Flavisolibacter tropicus: one gene and its partner. The protein of the gene in region 2 interacts with the protein of the main gene of each other region in a pairwise test. Links are inferred from orthologs where the notes say so. Each region holds a gene or a part of one and is shown on either strand. Other genes may lie near its edges. The genes, in order: dprA and recA.

Region 1 (8,587 bases), 1.3 Mb from region 2 along the record:
ATCCCAACCCTCGCATATAAGCGTTTGTCAAACTGATAGCGCGCTAATGCCGTAAAGTTTACTTTCTCGTCCTCTATTTTCAACACCTCTCCACTCAGCATAAAACGGTTGGAAGGTTCATAGCCAAAACCTACTGTATACATGGCAGGTAATTTTTCCTCTGTCTTGGCCAACTTACTTCCATTGGGATTGTAGACATGAAAGCCTGCCTTTACTTGTTCATTGATTTTTAATAATAAACCTGCTTCAACACTAATAGCACCAGAAGAATAATATTGAGGAATACGTTGCGAATAATAATTGAATTGCCCCCCAATAGCTAGTTTGTCACTTAACTTTCTGCCGTAGGCTAATCCTATTTCCGTTTCTGTATTAGCGGTATTCCCAAAGTAGGTTCCGGTTAATCCAAAATTGCCACTCCGAGTAGGCAGTGCGGCCGCTACCTGGTAGAAAGACAACTCCTGTAGTATAAACCGGCGTTCACTAAATATACCAGCCATAAACGTTGAAGAAGATACCAGTGCGGCCTGGTTGGCCGTAAAAGTAAAAGCCGAGGTATGATGCTGTGAATAGGTTGTTGACTGAATGGCATTCAGTGGGTAACGAGTGGCCTGACCTATAGCAAATAGCATACATAGCTGCAGCAACAGGCAGAATGTAATGGCCTTCATAAGGCAGTTAGTTTGCTTTCTAAGGTAAATGGAAAGAAGGATTCATCAAAATACAAAGACTAAACGCTTGTCTATTACCTTTGCACCATGCAATTATTGAACGGAAAAGAAGCTTCTCAAGCAATCAAAGACGAATTAAAGATTGAAGTAGCACAATTGGCTACACATGGCAATGCTGTCCCACACCTGGTAGCCATACTGGTGGGTAACAACGGCGCCAGCGAAACCTATGTGGCCGCTAAAGTAAAAGCCTGCGAAGAAGTAGGTTTCCGTTCTACACTTATCCGTTTTGAAGATACTGTACCAGCACGCCAGCTTCTGGATAAGATTCGTGAACTAAATACAGATATTGAAGTAGATGGTATTTTAGTACAATTACCACTCCCCGACCATATATCAGCAGAAGAAGTAATCAATACCATAGATCCATCTAAAGATGTGGATGGCTTTCACCCTGCTACAGTGGGTAAAATGGTATTAGGTCAGCCCACGTTCATTCCTGCCACTCCTTATGGCATTTTGCTTTTATTAGAACATTATAAAATAGATACAAAGGGTAAGCATGCCGTAGTTATTGGCCGCAGCCATATCGTTGGCCGCCCTATCAGCATTTTATTGAGCAATCCTGGCAATCCCGGCAACTGTACCGTTACGGTTTGTCACTCACACACAAAGAACCTGGCAGAGATCTGTCGCACTGGCGATATCATTATTGCTGCCCTGGGCCGTCCAGAGTTTGTAAAAGCAGATATGGTAAAAGATGGCGCCATCATCATTGACGTAGGTATTACCCGTGTAGAAGATGCCACCAAAAAATCGGGCTTTAAACTGAAAGGCGATGTAGACTTTGAAGCCGTAGCTCCCAAATGTTCCTACATTACCCCCGTGCCTGGTGGTGTGGGCCCTATGACCATTGCGGCCTTATTGAAAAATACCTTCAAGGCCTGCACGATGAAGCAGGAAGGGTAAGGGGCAGCGTGGCAGAAGCTAGGGGAATAACCAACAAGGAACAAGGAATGATGAATGAGGAAATGTTCAATGCCCAACGCTCAATAATCAAAAATTATTAATGATTAATTATTGATTATTAAAGAAAGAATATACATGTAAAAGCACTCCATTCTGGAGTGCTTTTCTGTTTTAAGGGCTATCCCTTTGTAAGGCACTAATTGCTACTTATTAAAAATTATAGCCATATCTAGCTTGATCCTTATCGGGTTTTGTTCGATCTTCCTTCGATTCTTCTTCGATATTGCTTCGATATTCGTTCGATAGATAGGATCGAAGGAAATACGGTGCAGAATCGGTCGGTTTATGTGGAAACCGGCCAGGAATGATTCCTTTTTCACATCTGACACAACGATTTTCTTTTACCTCCCTTCTATAAGGGATAAACGTTAATTCTCTCCATATTCAAAATTCATGACATTCATTTCCTGTAAATTCACCCTATGAATCACCTGAAAGCCATAATCAGTTTTTGCCTGGTATCCAGCTCCTTAATGTCTGTAGCGCAATACGATGCTTCTAAGGTGAATAAGAAGGCCATAGAGGCCTATACCAGGGGTTTGGAGAATGCGCAGGAGGATCGGTATAATGAAGCGATACAAGACCTGCAGGAGGCTATTCAGCGCGATCCTAAATACGTAGAGGCTTATTTATCGCTGGCAGGTGTTTATGGCCAAATGAAAAACCGCGAGCAAAGTGTAGCCACGTACGAAAAGGCCTTTACCATAGATTCTAATTATACATCCGACTTTCGCCTGCCCTACTCTATCAACCTGGCCGGCATGGGGCAGTTTGACAAGGCCCTGCAGACCATTGATGCTTTATTGGCCAAGTCTAACCTGAACCCCAATACGCGTAAAGCGGCAGAATACAGACGTAAAACTTACCAGTTTGCTTTAGACTATGCCAAACAACACCCGGCGGGCAACTATGTATTTGCGCCCCAAAACCTAGGTGATGAGATCAATACCAAGGAATCAGAATATTTCCCCAGCATACCTATTGAAAGCGATAAACTGGTTTTTACACGTCGTCTGAGAGGCATGAATGAAGACTTCTTTGGCAGCATGCGCCAAAACGGCAAATGGATAACAGCGCAGCCTTTACCCGGCAATATCAATACGCCGATGAATGAGGGCGCCCAAAATATTTCTCAAGACGGCACCATGCTGATCTTTACCGGCTGTAACCGGGAAGGTGGTGTAGGTGGCTGCGATATTTATATTTCCTACTTAACCCGCAATGGCTGGAGCGAAGCCATTAACCTAGGCAATAAAGTGAACTCAGAAGGCTGGGATTCCCAACCTTCCCTATCGCCAGACAAGCGAGATTTATATTTTGCCAGCAAACGCCCCGGTGGCTTGGGAGGAAGCGATATTTATGTAACGCATTTGCAGTCCAATGGCCGCTGGAGTGAGCCTGAAAATATGGGACCCGGTATTAATACCAGTGGTGATGAATTCAGTCCGTTTATACATGCTGATAATCAAACCTTGTATTTTACTTCCAATGGCTTGCCTGGCTATGGGGATGAGGACCTTTTTGTAACGCGTAGAGGTGCTGATGGCAAATGGGGCACTCCTCAAAACCTTGGTTACCCCATTAACACCATCAATGAGGAAGGAACCATATTCGTAGCCGCTGATAGCAAAACAGCTTATTACTCCAGCGACAGAAGTGATAGTCGCGGTGGGCTGGATATTTACAGTTTTGAGCTGCGTGACGATATACGTCCGTTTAAAACGCTGTGGATAAAAGGAAAGGTATTTGACAAAAACACCAATGCCGGCCTACCTTCTGCTGTAGAGCTAATAGACCTGGAAACCAAGCAAACGCTTTCCAAGGTACAAACTGATGAAACCGGTAATTACCTGATCACCTTACCTACCGGTAAAGACTATGCGTTTAACGTAAACCGCAGGGGTTATTTGTTTTACTCTGATAACTACTCCTTAAAAAATAAAACAGCCGATTCTACTTACGAAAAGAACATTCCGCTTCAACCCATAGAGGCAAATGCAAGCGTGGTATTGCGCAACATCTTCTTTGATTTCAATAAATATGAATTGAAGCCTGAGTCGCAAATTGAGCTGGATAAGGTAGTACAATTGCTACAGGATAATCCAACCGTTAAGATCCAGATAGAAGGCCATACCGATAATATTGGAAATGCGGCTGATAATTTAAAGCTTTCGGAGAACAGAGCTAAAGCAGCCATTGCCTACATCAGCAGTAAGGGCATTGACCCTAAACGCTTAGCATCAAAGGGCTTTGGAGCTACCAAACCTATTGCCGATAATAAAATAGAAGAAGGCCGTGCACAAAACCGCCGTACGGAGCTGAAAGTTGTTAGTCGGTAGTTGGCTGCGAAACGCTTTACTTTGTAGAAACTAACTGTACCCTGCATGAAGAACAATGAACTGTTCTACCAGCTGGCATTAACCCTTGTGCCCAATGTTGGCGATGCAAGAGCCAAGGCACTGGTCAACCATTTTGGTTCGGCGAAAGCTATTTTCAAAGCAAAATTGCAAGACCTGGAGCGCGTAGAAGGAACGGGGCCATTAAGCGCTTCGTCTATTAAAGCTTTCAACGATTTTTCACTGGTAGAACAAGAGATGGCTTTCATTGAAAAGTATAAGATCCAAACGCTCTTTTTAACTGACCCCAAATATCCGCAACGGTTGTTACAATGTTATGATTCCCCCGCCATGCTCTTCTATAAAGGCACGGCGGATCTGAATGCATCGAAAATGGTGGCAATTGTAGGCACCCGCAAATGCACAGATTATGGAAAGGATTTTACGGATAAACTAGTAAATGCACTGGAGCAGGAAAACGTGGTAATTGTGAGTGGACTGGCTTATGGCATTGATGCCGCAGCACATAAAGCGGCATTAAAATACAAACTACCTACTGTAGGTACCGTGGCCCACGGGCTAAATAAAATGTATCCAGCCGCCCACGCTGAATTGGCCAAGGATATGCTGAAGCAAGGTGGTGGTATTCTCACCGAATTTTTTAGCCATACCATAGCAGACGTTCATCATTTTCCCTTGCGCAACCGCATAGTAGCCGGTATGTGCGATGCTACAATAGTGATTGAAAGCGAGATCAACGGCGGCAGTATGATCACAGCTAAGCTTGCCGATGGCTATAACCGCGATGTGTTTGCCCTACCGGGAAGAACTACAGATAAAAAAAGCAGTGGCTGTAACTATTTGGTCAAGCATAATAAAGCCATGCTATTAACTGAGCCGGACGACCTATTGGAAGTTATGGGTTGGAAGAAGGCTTCAACAAGTAAGCCATCTCCTCAACGTGAATTGTTTATTGAGTTAACACCAGAGGAAAAAAGTATTGTGCAACTACTACAGGAGAAAGAAACGGTTCATATTGATGAGATCAATTTGAGAAGTGACTTTAGTAGTAGCATTACTGCAGCCACTATACTTAACCTGGAATTAAAGCATGTGGTAGCTTCACTTCCCGGCAAGCTGTATAAACTGCAATAAGTTATTCTAAAACAACTTATTATGACTAATTGTAATTAGTTCACTAAACATCACTCTTCACTTATCTTCACCATTTTAAAGTACCCTATTTATGCTGGTAAAAACCTATGGTAGTGCGGTCTATGGAGTAGAAGCTATTTCTATAACCATTGAAGTAAATTGGATGGCCACCGGCACAGAATATATGATCGTAGGCTTGCCGGACAATGCTGTAAAAGAAAGTATGCAGCGGGTAGAAAGCACCTTCAAAACCAATGGCTATACCATGCCCCGCACCCGCATAGTGATAAACATGGCACCAGCTGATATCAAAAAAAGCGGAACCGCCTTTGACCTGCCCATTGCCATTGGCGTACTGGCAGCGTCTGAACAGATACGAAACATAGAAGCGCTGGATAAGTATGTGATCATGGGCGAATTAAGTTTGGATGGCTCTGTACGTCCCATCAAAGGTGCGCTACCCATAGCCATACAGGCCCGAAAAGAAGGATTTAAAGGACTCTTTGTACCAGAAGTCAATGCCCGGGAAGCTGGCATGGTCAACAACCTGGATGTGTATGGCGTTAACCATATTAAAGACATTATTTCCTTTTTTGAAAACGGAGAGCAAGGCTTATATCCCATAAAGATTGACACCCGCGAGGAATTCTTCCATTCGCAATACGATTTTGAAATAGACTTTGCCGATGTAAAGGGACAGGAAAACATTAAGCGGGCACTGGAAATAGCTGCCGCTGGTGGGCATAATGCTATACTTATTGGCCCTCCCGGGGCAGGTAAAACCATGCTTGCCAAGCGTTTACCCACTATCCTACCGCCCCTGACCTTGCATGAAGCCTTGGAAACCACTAAGATCCATTCTGTAGCTGGTAAGCTCCCGGAGAATTCAACCTTGGTATCCCGACGTCCCTTCCGCAGCCCCCACCACACCATATCTGATGTGGCTTTAGTAGGTGGCGGCGGCACGCCACAACCGGGTGAAATATCCCTGGCCCATAATGGAGTGTTGTTCTTAGATGAATTACCGGAGTTTAAACGCACGGTGTTAGAAGTGATGCGCCAACCCATGGAGGAGCGGCGTGTAACGATATCCCGTGCTAAAGTGGCCGTAGATTTTCCTGCCAGCTTTATGTTACTGGCCTCTATGAACCCCTGTCCCTGTGGATATTATAACCACCCTGAACGCCAGTGTACTTGTGCGCCAGGAACCGTACAGAAATACCTGAATAAGATATCCGGTCCATTATTAGATCGTATTGATCTACATGTGGAAGTTACGCCCGTTGCATTTGGAGAATTGTCTACAACTAAACCACAACAAACATCGGCCAGCATCAGGGATCGAGTTATGAAAGCCCGGGAGATTCAGGCCGAACGTTATAAAGAACACAATGGTATTTATGCCAATGCGCAAATGAGCAGCAAAATGCTGAAGGAAATCTGCGTCATTAGTCCCATTGGCCAAAACTTGCTGAAACTAGCTATGGAGCGACTTAATCTTTCGGCTCGTGCCTATGACCGGATATTAAAAGTAGCCCGCACCATTGCTGATTTGGATGCTAGTGAAGACATAAAGCCAGAGCACTTAGCTGAAGCCATTCAGTATCGCAGTTTGGACCGCGAGGGTTGGGCTGGTTAGGTACGCTGGCACGTTTACTGCAAGAGACCTTTCTACATGCAGCATTATCTTTTGTTCCAGGTAGGGAACAGCCGGCAACGGATTTACCAATGCCAGTATGCTCTCTTACAGTACTTGGCTATTTACAATCTGAAGCCACCTTCAGATATAGGCATCCTACTGTATACAGAAAGCCCGTCTGAGTTTGAGGCTTACACTTCTTTTTTCCCTGCATTCTTAATGCATCAAACGCCTATTACCCCAAGGGCTACTATACTACAACAAGCCTTGCAGGAACACCCGGGTAATATCTTGTATTGCGATACCGATGTCTACCCTATAAAATCGTTGACATCCCTTTTTCACACTATTGAAAAAGGCAAACCCTTTTTGCTATTAAAACAATGGCAAAAAGAACCTTCCCTTGTAAAAACATTGCTGGATGAGTACGAGAAAAAAATACGTGGCCGCAAGACCCTGGCGGAAAAAGAAACACTCTTTCAACTGGCGGTAGTGGGCGTAAACCTTGGACATAAACCTTTATTGGAAAAAGCAGCATCCCTAATCCATACACCTGTTACCGACACTTCTTTTGAACAGGTAGAAAGCTGGGCTTTTCAAGAAGCATTTGAAAAAGGTAACACTTCCTGGAGTAGTTTTGCAACCTATCAGACCTCTACCGCATTCAAAGAACTACTCCCTGTGTTTTTTCAACGTAATGCTGAAGAAAGTATACCTAACTTAGTTAAATTGGTTCATCATCTGGACGCCCAGCAGATCCAAGAAGAAGAAGAAAGGTATCATCAACAAGCATTTTATAAAAAATGGATGGATAAGTTTACGGGCAAAGGATGGTCGATAGAACGATACAAAAAGCGTTTTTAGCGTAAGCTCATGCCATTATGAAAATACTAATACACTATTTAAAGCCTTATAAGCTCCTTGTTTTTCTTGTCCTTTTTTTAGCTGCTGTCAACATCGGCTTTTCCCTTATGGACCCAATCATCTTTGGTTCACTGGTACGATTGGCAACAGACTACGAGCACAATGCCGGCAAATATGCGTTTGAAAACTTCTTCTTTTCTTTTGATAAGCCTTATGGTGTATTGGCCTTATTGCTAGCATCTATAGGGGTAGCAATGGTAAGCCGCATAGCCAAAAATTTTCAGGATTACTTTTTAAGTGTTATTGTACAAAAATTCGGAGCCAAAGTATTCACCGATGGTTTACAGCATGCTATGACACTCCCCTACCAGGAGTTTGAAGATCAGCGTAGCGGCGAAACCTTAAGTACACTGCAAAAAGTACGGACAGATACAGAAAGCTTTATTAAGAACTTCGTCAATATCCTCTTTACTGTATTGGTAGGTATTATCATTGTAGCTGTATTCTCTTTTCGCATTACGCCCTTGTTACCACTGGTTTATTTTGGAGGCATTGGCATTTTGATGTTTATCTCTAACCTATTGAGTAAAAAAGTAAAGAGCATACAGAAAACCATTGTATCACAAACAACGGCACTTGCTGGTACTACCACTGAATCGCTACGCAATATTGAGTTAGTAAAAAGTTTAGGCTTAACAGGACAGGAAGTGGCCCGCTTGAATAAAAACACCTATAAGATCTTGGGCTTGGAACTAACCAAGGTAAAACGTATACGTAGTATTGGTTTTATTCAAGGAACGTTTGTAAATACCTTACGCCAGGTGATTTTGTTTATGCTTATGTGGTTGATCTTTCATAAAAGCATGGATGCGGGTCAGCTTGTAACAATGCAG
Region 2 (8,530 bases):
TGGCTTTATAATCAGCATAATCATTGGTTCTTTCAATGGGGGTAGATGATTCAAAACACACCGCCATATGGGTTGGCTTCTGGTTTTTGATCAGGTCTATAATTGTGTTGGTAAACCCAAACTGGGCATTTGTATTTTTTCCTTTCGAGGTAATTCTTGGATTGCGGATCAGTGCATAATAAGCTCTAAAAACAAGAGCCATAGCATCCAGCAAAAACAGCTTTTTTTCCATGCCGACGAAGTTAGGTAATGCCGCATCCAAAAACAGGGCAGGCATAAAAAAACCCTGCGGACAGCAGGGTTCTTCATTGGACATTTCTATTATATTCTATATTAGTTTATGGATTGCTTTAAAGCAGCTCCATCCTTCGTAGGAGATAATTTCTTTGATGTCTTTTGTGTTTCCATCGACTCTTTAGTTTCTGGTACAACCAAGCGAGACGCAGGACTACTGATGTGTACTGTTTCTGGTGTTGGGATCATCGGCATAGCCGCAACAGCATCTTTATGAATGAAGTTCAGATACAATGCAAAAAACAACAGGTTAAATGCAAAGAAGTTGAAAAACATGTATACACGCTTTTGCATAAGGTAGTTCATAGTTTGGAGCCGCTAAGCTAATATGCGTTATTTCCCTGCAAAAGCCTAATCTGATCTATTTACTTAATTTAAGCAAATACTCTTATACAGTAGCGTGATTTTGCGTTTCATATTTCGTAATTTTCACAGGAGTAATGCGATCACGCCTTCATTCCCTCTAGTCTTTTTTGCATCGAAAACATCTCATCGCGCAGACGAGCAGCTTCCATAAAGTCCATATCCCGGGCAGCTTTTTCCATTTCCTTTTTAGTCTTGTTAATCGCTTTTTCCAGTTGTGGAATGGTAGTGTACTCACCATCCGATTCAGCCGCCTTCGTTACTGGAATTTCATCTAAAGCATATGGCGATTCAGGATCATAGCCCTTGATATCCAATACTGAAGTTTGCGCCATGATCTGCTCTTTCGACTTGCTAACCGTTTTGGGCACAATGCCATGTTTCTGGTTATAAGCCACCTGCTTTTCCCGGCGGCGGTCCGTTTCATCCATGGTCCGCTGCATACTTTCAGTGATCTTATCAGCATAGAAAATCACCAGACCTTCTGCATTCCGCGCCGCCCGGCCGGCTGTTTGGGTCAGCGAACGTTCGTTACGCAGGAAGCCTTCTTTATCGGCATCCAAGATGGCTACCAGCGATACCTCAGGTAAGTCAAGGCCCTCCCTCAGCAGGTTTACACCCACCAGGACGTCTATAGCACCTAAGCGCAGGTCACGCAATATTTCAATCCTCTCCAGTGTATCTACGTCAGAGTGAATGTATTTTGATTTGATATCGATCCGCTTCAGGTATTTATCCATTTCCTCGGCCATACGTTTGGTAAGGGTTGTCACCAATACACGATCGCCTTTCTTTACCCGCTTGTCTATTTCGTCCAGCAGGTCATCAATCTGGTTCACACTGGGACGCACTTCAATAGGAGGTTCCAACAGACCCGTTGGTCGTACTACCTGTTCTACCACTACACCACCTGTTTGTTCCAGCTCGTAATCCCCCGGAGTAGCACTTACAAACACCACCTGGTTCAGCAGATTTTCAAACTCATGGAAGTTAAGCGGACGGTTGTCTAGCGCTGAAGGAAGGCGGAAACCATAATCCACCAATGTCATCTTACGACTGCGGTCACCACCATACATACCGCTCACCTGTGGCACTGTCTGGTGGCTTTCATCGATCATGCATACAAAGTCTTTGGGGAAATAGTCCAGCAAACAGAACGGCCGGGTACCAGGTTTGCGCCTATCAAAGAAGCGCGAGTAGTTTTCTATACCATTACAAAAGCCCAGCTCACGAATCATTTCCAGGTCGTAATCCACGCGCTCTTTGATGCGTTGGGCTTCAATGAACTTGCCTATACTTTTAAAATACTCTACCTGTGCCGCCATTTCATCTTGTATCTCGTAAAGGATCTGTTGCTGCATGTCTTTGGGCGCCAAGTATAGGTTGGCCGGGAAGATGGCAGCGTGGTCCAGCTTGCCAATGCGTTTGCCATTCTGCACATCGATGCTTTCAATCTCTTCAATCTCATCGCCAAAGAAAGTTACCCGGTAACCATAGTCCACATAAGGCAGATTGATGTCTACGGTATCACCTTTTACCCGAAACGTACCACGCGTAAACTCAATAGTAGTACGGCTGTACAAGGAGTTAACCATGTTATGCAGGAAGGCCTGCCGGGACATGGTGTCTCCTTTGGCAATGCGGATGATCCCACTTTCAAAATCGGTAGGGTTACCCATACCGTAAATACAGCTTACAGAAGCTACTACAATAATATCTCTGCGGCCGGAAAGCAGGCTGGTTGTAGCACGCAGACGCAGCTTATCCAGCTCTTCATTAATGTTCAGATCCTTTTCAATATAGGTATCTGTGGTAGGCATGTAGGCCTCCGGCTGGTAGTAGTCGTAGTAAGAAACAAAGTACTCTACCGCATTGTCTGGAAAGAACTGTTTGAATTCGCCGTACAGCTGAGCCACCAGTGTTTTGTTGTGGGTAAGCACAAGGGTAGGCCGCTGTAAATTGGAAATGACATTGGCCATGGTAAAGGTTTTGCCTGAACCGGTTACCCCCAGCAATACCTGGTATTCGTCACCCCGCAATATGCCGTCGGTTAATTCTTTAATGGCCGTAGGCTGATCGCCTGACGGTTTATATGGAGCATGAAGTTTAAATGGCATGAGACAGAAATAAATTTTATAAATGACGCTGCTGCAATACGTATGCTAATTACACTTTATCGTTTTGTTAAACAGCAATTACCGCTACAACAAACACCCCGCTCAGGCGTTTTGTTTTTAGTGTAATAGTTAGCTGCACCGGGCTTACAAACAGCGAAACCGTTATAGTAACGCCAAAATATACGCTGAAAATCAAACACTTGCGTTTATGGCAAAGTCTTTGTGTATTTTATAACAAGTACCTAAAAATATTACCTGAAAAACCAACCCTATCATAGAACAATCCCAACCTTTTTAAACTAGTAAATCTATATAGCACCGAAAAGTCCCCGCTCTGTTGTGGGGGCTTTTTGTTTATCACAGATTAGAGGATTTCAGATGGATTTCGCTGATATGCCGGACAGTGGCTCCTGCTTCTGATAAGCTCTTCGTGAAACGTGAGCGCTTTACTGCGAGCTTTTTCTTGACCTTCTTACACTTTTTAACTACCCAATCCTCTCGTTAGCTAATCTCTTTTCCTCCCAATCTTATTCTATCCCTAGAATCCTGGTTCTATTCTCCTCCTAATCCTGTTAATCCTACTAATCATCCCAATCCGCGGTCAAAAGAAATCCCGCTTCCCTCAACGAATCTTGGGATAGCGGGATCGGGTTTAACAACTATTCGCAACCAACTACGAAGCTTGCAACTCTTTAATCTTTTCGCGAATCTTTGTTTCAATTTCGTCAGCCAGTTCCTTGTTGTCTTGCAGTAAGTTTTTCACCGCTTCACGGCCCTGACCTAATTTGTTGTCGCTATAGCTAAACCAGCTACCGCTCTTGTTTACGATACCCATTTCTACACCGATATCCAGGATCTCACCAATCTTAGAGATACCTTCACCGAAGATGATATCAAATTCTGCCTGGCGGAACGGAGGGGCTACTTTGTTTTTCACCACTTTCACTTTTACGCGGTTACCTACAGCTTCTTCACCATCTTTGATCTGGCTCATACGACGGATATCCAGACGTACAGAAGCATAGAACTTTAAGGCGTTACCACCAGTTGTTGTTTCAGGGTTACCGAACATTACACCGATCTTTTCACGCAACTGGTTGATAAAAATACAGATGGTGTTTGTTTTGTTGATGGTGGCGGTTAGTTTACGCAGGGCCTGGGACATCAAACGAGCCTGAAGACCCATTTTAGAATCACCCATTTCACCTTCCAATTCACCTTTTGGCACCAATGCAGCCACAGAGTCAATTACTACTACATCCAACGCTCCGGAAAGGATCAGACGGTCAGCAATTTCCAGCGCTTGTTCACCATAGTCAGGCTGAGAGATCAATAAGTTATCAATGTCCACACCCAGCTTTTGCGCATAGTTGCTATCAAAGGCATGCTCGGCATCGATAATGGCACACATCCCGCCTTTCTTTTGCGCTTCGGCGATCACGTGTATGGCAACGGTTGTTTTACCAGAACTTTCCGGTCCGTAGATCTCAATCACACGGCCTCTTGGCAAACCACCGATACCTAAGGCTGTATCCAGTCCAATAGAGCCAGTCGAAATCACCTCCTGCTGGTGCTCTCCTTTTTCGTTCATCATCATTACACTACCCTTACCAAAGTCCTTGTCGATCTTGTCCATGGTAAGTTTGAGTGCCTTTAATTTTTCAGAATTTGACATTTGTTGTTGGTTGAATAGTGAAGTGAATAAAGCCCTTTCGGACCCCTTATTCGTGAATTTTTAATTAGGTGTAAAACTAATGATTTTAGCAAAAATAAGGAAGTAAAACGGTTCTTTAACCCTTTAAAAATAGGTTAAAGAACCCGTTTATTTTTTGTGTATTTTGGCGGCAAAAATCTGCACATGCCATCTGCCATGAAATCCGCTACCAACAACGTTTTAGACTACATAGAGTCCCTGCCCCAATGGTCAAAAGAAATTTGTTGTGAGCTGCGTCGCATTACATTGGCAGCCGATGCTTCCATCGCTGAAGAATGGAAATGGGGACCGCATTACAGCAGCCAGGGAATGGTTTGCGGCTATGGTGCGTTTCAAAAGCATGTGAAGCTTACCTTTTTCAATGGTTCGGCCATGAAAGACCCCAAGGGTTTGTTTAACCATTGTGTTGATAATGAATTCAGCCGCAGTATCAAGTATACCGATATCAGCGAGATTGATGCTAAGACGCTAACAACTTATATCAAAGAATCCATAGCCGCAAATAAGAAAGGTTTTAAACGAGTGGTGACCGATAAAACAGTTGATGTACCCGAAGACCTGCAAAAAGCGCTAAAAGCTAACAAAAAAGCAACTGCATACTTTGATGGCTTGACCTATGGCTACAAAAAAGAATACATAGAACACGTAACTACCGCCAAGCAGGAGAAAACGCGTCTGGATCGCATAGCCAAGATCGTTGACTTATGCGCCGAAGAGAAGACGCTGAATCATAAGTATAAGAAGTGAGTGGCGCAGGCCGAGCACACCCCCGGCCCCTAAAGGGGGGAGCCGCGCGGCAAGAGCTGGCTGGTGAATGGTGAATGGAGAGTAATCGTGAGACGTGAAAGGAGAGCTGTAAGCTATACGCTGCACGCTTCAAGCAAACAGCCGTAAGACCTGAAAGATGGCCGCGATTTTAAGATTAGTGGCATTAGCGGGATTTAGGATGGCTGATTTAAAGATTTCAATGGAACCCGCATCCATAACCACAGCTTGTTAGGGGGTTTCTTTTGTTGATCCACGAGATACCTAGCAATAATTTTATCACATTGAATATTCGATTTTGTTGACTTAACTGCCTATCTAACAAATAAGTAAACATGAGAGTCTTCCTTTTCCCCATACTCCTAGCAACCAGCAGCTTCTTGCATGCTCAGAAATTAAACACTAAGGAATACAAAGAAGACTTTACTTATTTCTGGAATACGCTACGCGAGGATTATGCCTATTTTGATAAAAAGCAAACCAATTGGAATGCAGTAAAAACCCATTATGAAAAGGGGTTGGACACCATAAAGTCTAACCGGGACTTTACCTTCTTGCTGGAAGCCGTATTTCGTGAGCTTTATGATGACCATGCTTCTCTAAACACCAACACGCCTTACTCCCGTCGCCTAGTGCCTTCTGGTACCGATGTGTGGGCTGCCTATGTTAAGGGGAAGCCGCTCATTCTAGAAGTGCGCCACCGTTTTGGTGCGGAAAAGGCGGGCATTACGGCAGGCATGGAAGTGGTGGCTATCAATGATGTAGCAGTAGAACAAGCTATTGCACCTTTTCTTCCTAAAACAATGAAAAATGAAGACCCGGAGGCGCTCAATTATGCCTTGCGAGTAGCATTGGCTGGCAATCATATACAACCCAGGAAATTAAGCTTAAAACAAAAGGATAAGGTTACCGACTATTTCCCAGACACACCGCAAATGCTTTTGGAAAATATTCAATATCCATCATTGGTAAACAGTGCCATCAACAATGATATTGGCTATATTAAAATCAACAACAGCCTGTACAACAATGAGCTCATTGCAGCATTTGATAGCATAATGGCAAATATGGCCAATACCAAAGCGCTGATTCTTGACCTGCGCGAAACACCCAGTGGCGGCAATACCACAGTGGCACGTGCCATCTTAGGCTGGTTTGTGAACAAAGACCAGTTTTACCAAAAACATGAAATCCCTGCAGAAGAACGAGCCTATGGTGTCAAACGTAGCTGGATAGAGATTGTTTCTCCGCGAAAGGGTAAATACTACGGTAAACCGCTGGTGGTTTTAGGCAGCCATTGGACGGGCAGTGCAGGAGAGGGAATTACCATTGCGTTCGATGGTTTAAAGCGCGCCACTGTCATTGGTACCCGCTTAGCCGGGTTAAATGGCGCTATTTATTCGTACAGCATGCCCAACACCAAAATTGGTTTCTCTTTTCCAGTAGAGAAACTCTATCATGTTGACGGCACTCCACGTGAATTATATAAACCCACTATTGAACTAGACCTTGCGGCTGTGCCTGCGCTATATAATCAAGACCCGGCACTAGAAGAAGCGAAAGCTACAATTGACCGTAAACTAAAAATAACAAAAAAGAAATAGTAATAGCTTACCTGCTGAAATTTACATTGACAGGACGAGTGTACCTGGAGGTTTACCCTTGTTAACTTGTGAACATACCAACCTATTAACCTTTTCTTCTTAAACCTATACTACCGCCATCACCTTAGTTCTATATCTTTGTTACACTTAAACTTTACTGTTATGAAAAAGCTGCTGCTCTCTTTTCTTGTTTTAGGTACGCTGCACGTACAAGCACAAGACCACAATAGCGAAATCAAGCCTGCTGCTAAAGGCGTACTTTATGGAAGCGAAATAGCAGCTGCTGGTGATGCTATCAACGCCAATGATATTCAGGCTAAAATGAACAATGGTGTATATGATGGAAAAGTAACCGGCAAGGTAACAGAAGTGTGTAAGGCCATGGGTTGCTGGATCCGCGTGGCCAAAGCCGACGGCTCTACGCTGATGGTAAAAACAAAAGACCATGCTTTCTTTTTACCGCAAGACCTGGTTGGCAAAACAGTAGTGATGGAAGGCTCTGCCAGTGTGAAAGAAGTAACTGAGGAAAAGCGTAAACATTTTGCTGAAGATGCGGGCAAAAGCAAAGCCGAGATCAAAAAAATCAAAGGCTCTGAAAAAGAGGTACAATTCATTGCCAGCGGCATAAAAGTGATGGATTAACCGCTCTATAATTAATTTATATCGAGGCCCGTGTTTACTACACGGGCTTTTTCATTTTACAGGGTTTTCTCCCCCTACTTGGCACAGGCTTTTTATGAGTGCCTGTATGCGCTGTTGTTTTATAGTTCTTGTTGCTTTCCTGCTTAGCTGTAACAATTCGGCCAAGCCCCGTGTGCTAACAGAAGACTCTGCCAAACCCGACGGTACTGAAGTTAATGATACCACTACCATCATTTCTACTGATACCGCCCAGGCATATAGTGCCAAGGTGCTTCCTCCCGCCGCTATCAAACTTCCCCTTGGTTTTTACCGTGTAAAGGTTCCCTGCGTTAATTGCCCCGAGGTAGAACAAACCGTATATTTTGAACGCAACAAAACCTTTTTAATGGAAGAAACCGACCCGGAAAGCCATTCGGGCATAGTAAGAACAAGCGGTTCTTTTAATCCCGCCGGCAGCACCGTATGGGCCTATAAAGGCCAGGTAGTAAAAGCCCGTTATACCTGGGGGGGCGATACTTTGTACTACCTGTTGCCAAATGGAAAGCGCCTGCGCATGCAAAAAGTAACCGCTGCTATTGATAATGATGCCTGGAAAAAGAAAGGCAAAGAAGGGCTCGTATTTTTTGGTATTGGCAATGAGCCTTTCTGGAACCTGGAGATCAATCAGCAGGAGCATCTTGCTTTTCATCAGGCTGAATGGACAACACCGCTGCAGTTTGATAGTGTAAACGTGTCCACTACTGAAGATTCACTGGTTTATACTGCTTCTTTAGATTCGGCTTCCATTAAAGCTGTCATCTACAACCGTTTTTGCTCTGATGGCATGAGTGATTATATCTACCCTAACAGTATAAAGGTGGAGTATAATGGAAAGACCTTTAAAGGATGTGGAATAAAGTACTAGCAAGTGCAGGCCCTAGGGCATGATTGCAGATTTTAGATTGGCGATTGCAGATTGAAGGGAAGGAATATTTAACAAGGAATGATGAATAATCAGTGATGAATAATTAATAATTATTCATGGAGAATGT

The links.
Region 1: the proteins of recA (region 2) and dprA interact in binary tests that used the Bacillus subtilis proteins (3 or more experiments, as listed by UniProt). The link is inferred for Flavisolibacter tropicus from one-to-one orthologs.

Annotation. Positions count from the first base shown.
Region 1 is NZ_CP011390.1:4,941,807-4,950,393, reverse strand. Bases 3,175-6,137 are described here. They hold dprA (DNA-processing protein DprA), read left to right. Parts: upstream 3,175-4,084; coding sequence 4,085-5,191; downstream 5,192-6,137. Other genes in these bases: SY85_RS21215 (YifB family Mg chelatase-like AAA ATPase), read left to right, coding at 5,283-6,137; SY85_RS21225 (OmpA family protein), read left to right, coding at 3,175-4,039. Outside these bases: SY85_RS21235 (PorV/PorQ family protein), read right to left, coding at 1-671; SY85_RS21230 (bifunctional 5,10-methylenetetrahydrofolate dehydrogenase/5,10-methenyltetrahydrofolate cyclohydrolase), read left to right, coding at 759-1,640; more of SY85_RS21225, read left to right, coding at 2,123-3,174; more of SY85_RS21215, read left to right, coding at 6,138-6,830; SY85_RS21210 (hypothetical protein), read left to right, coding at 6,867-7,694; SY85_RS21205 (ABC transporter ATP-binding protein), read left to right, coding at 7,712-8,587. UniProt on the Bacillus subtilis protein: Protein that helps load RecA onto ssDNA during transformation. Binds cooperatively to circular ssDNA, is able to bridge different segments of DNA. Favors the loading of RecA onto SsbA- or SsbB-coated ssDNA and formation of RecA-DNA filaments.
Region 2 is NZ_CP011390.1:3,680,390-3,688,919, forward strand. The notes cover bases 2,449-5,354. They hold recA (recombinase RecA), read right to left. Parts: upstream 4,450-5,354; coding sequence 3,448-4,449; downstream 2,449-3,447. Other genes in these bases: uvrB (excinuclease ABC subunit UvrB), read right to left, coding at 2,449-2,774; SY85_RS26125 (hypothetical protein), read right to left, coding at 2,842-2,970; SY85_RS15540 (YdeI/OmpD-associated family protein), read left to right, coding at 4,633-5,235. Outside these bases: polA (DNA polymerase I), read right to left, coding at 1-232; SY85_RS15525 (hypothetical protein), read right to left, coding at 334-588; more of uvrB, read right to left, coding at 741-2,448; SY85_RS15545 (S41 family peptidase), read left to right, coding at 5,589-6,857; SY85_RS15550 (DUF4920 domain-containing protein), read left to right, coding at 7,020-7,499; SY85_RS15555 (copper resistance protein NlpE N-terminal domain-containing protein), read left to right, coding at 7,672-8,403. UniProt on the Bacillus subtilis protein: Multifunctional protein involved in homologous recombination, DNA repair and competence.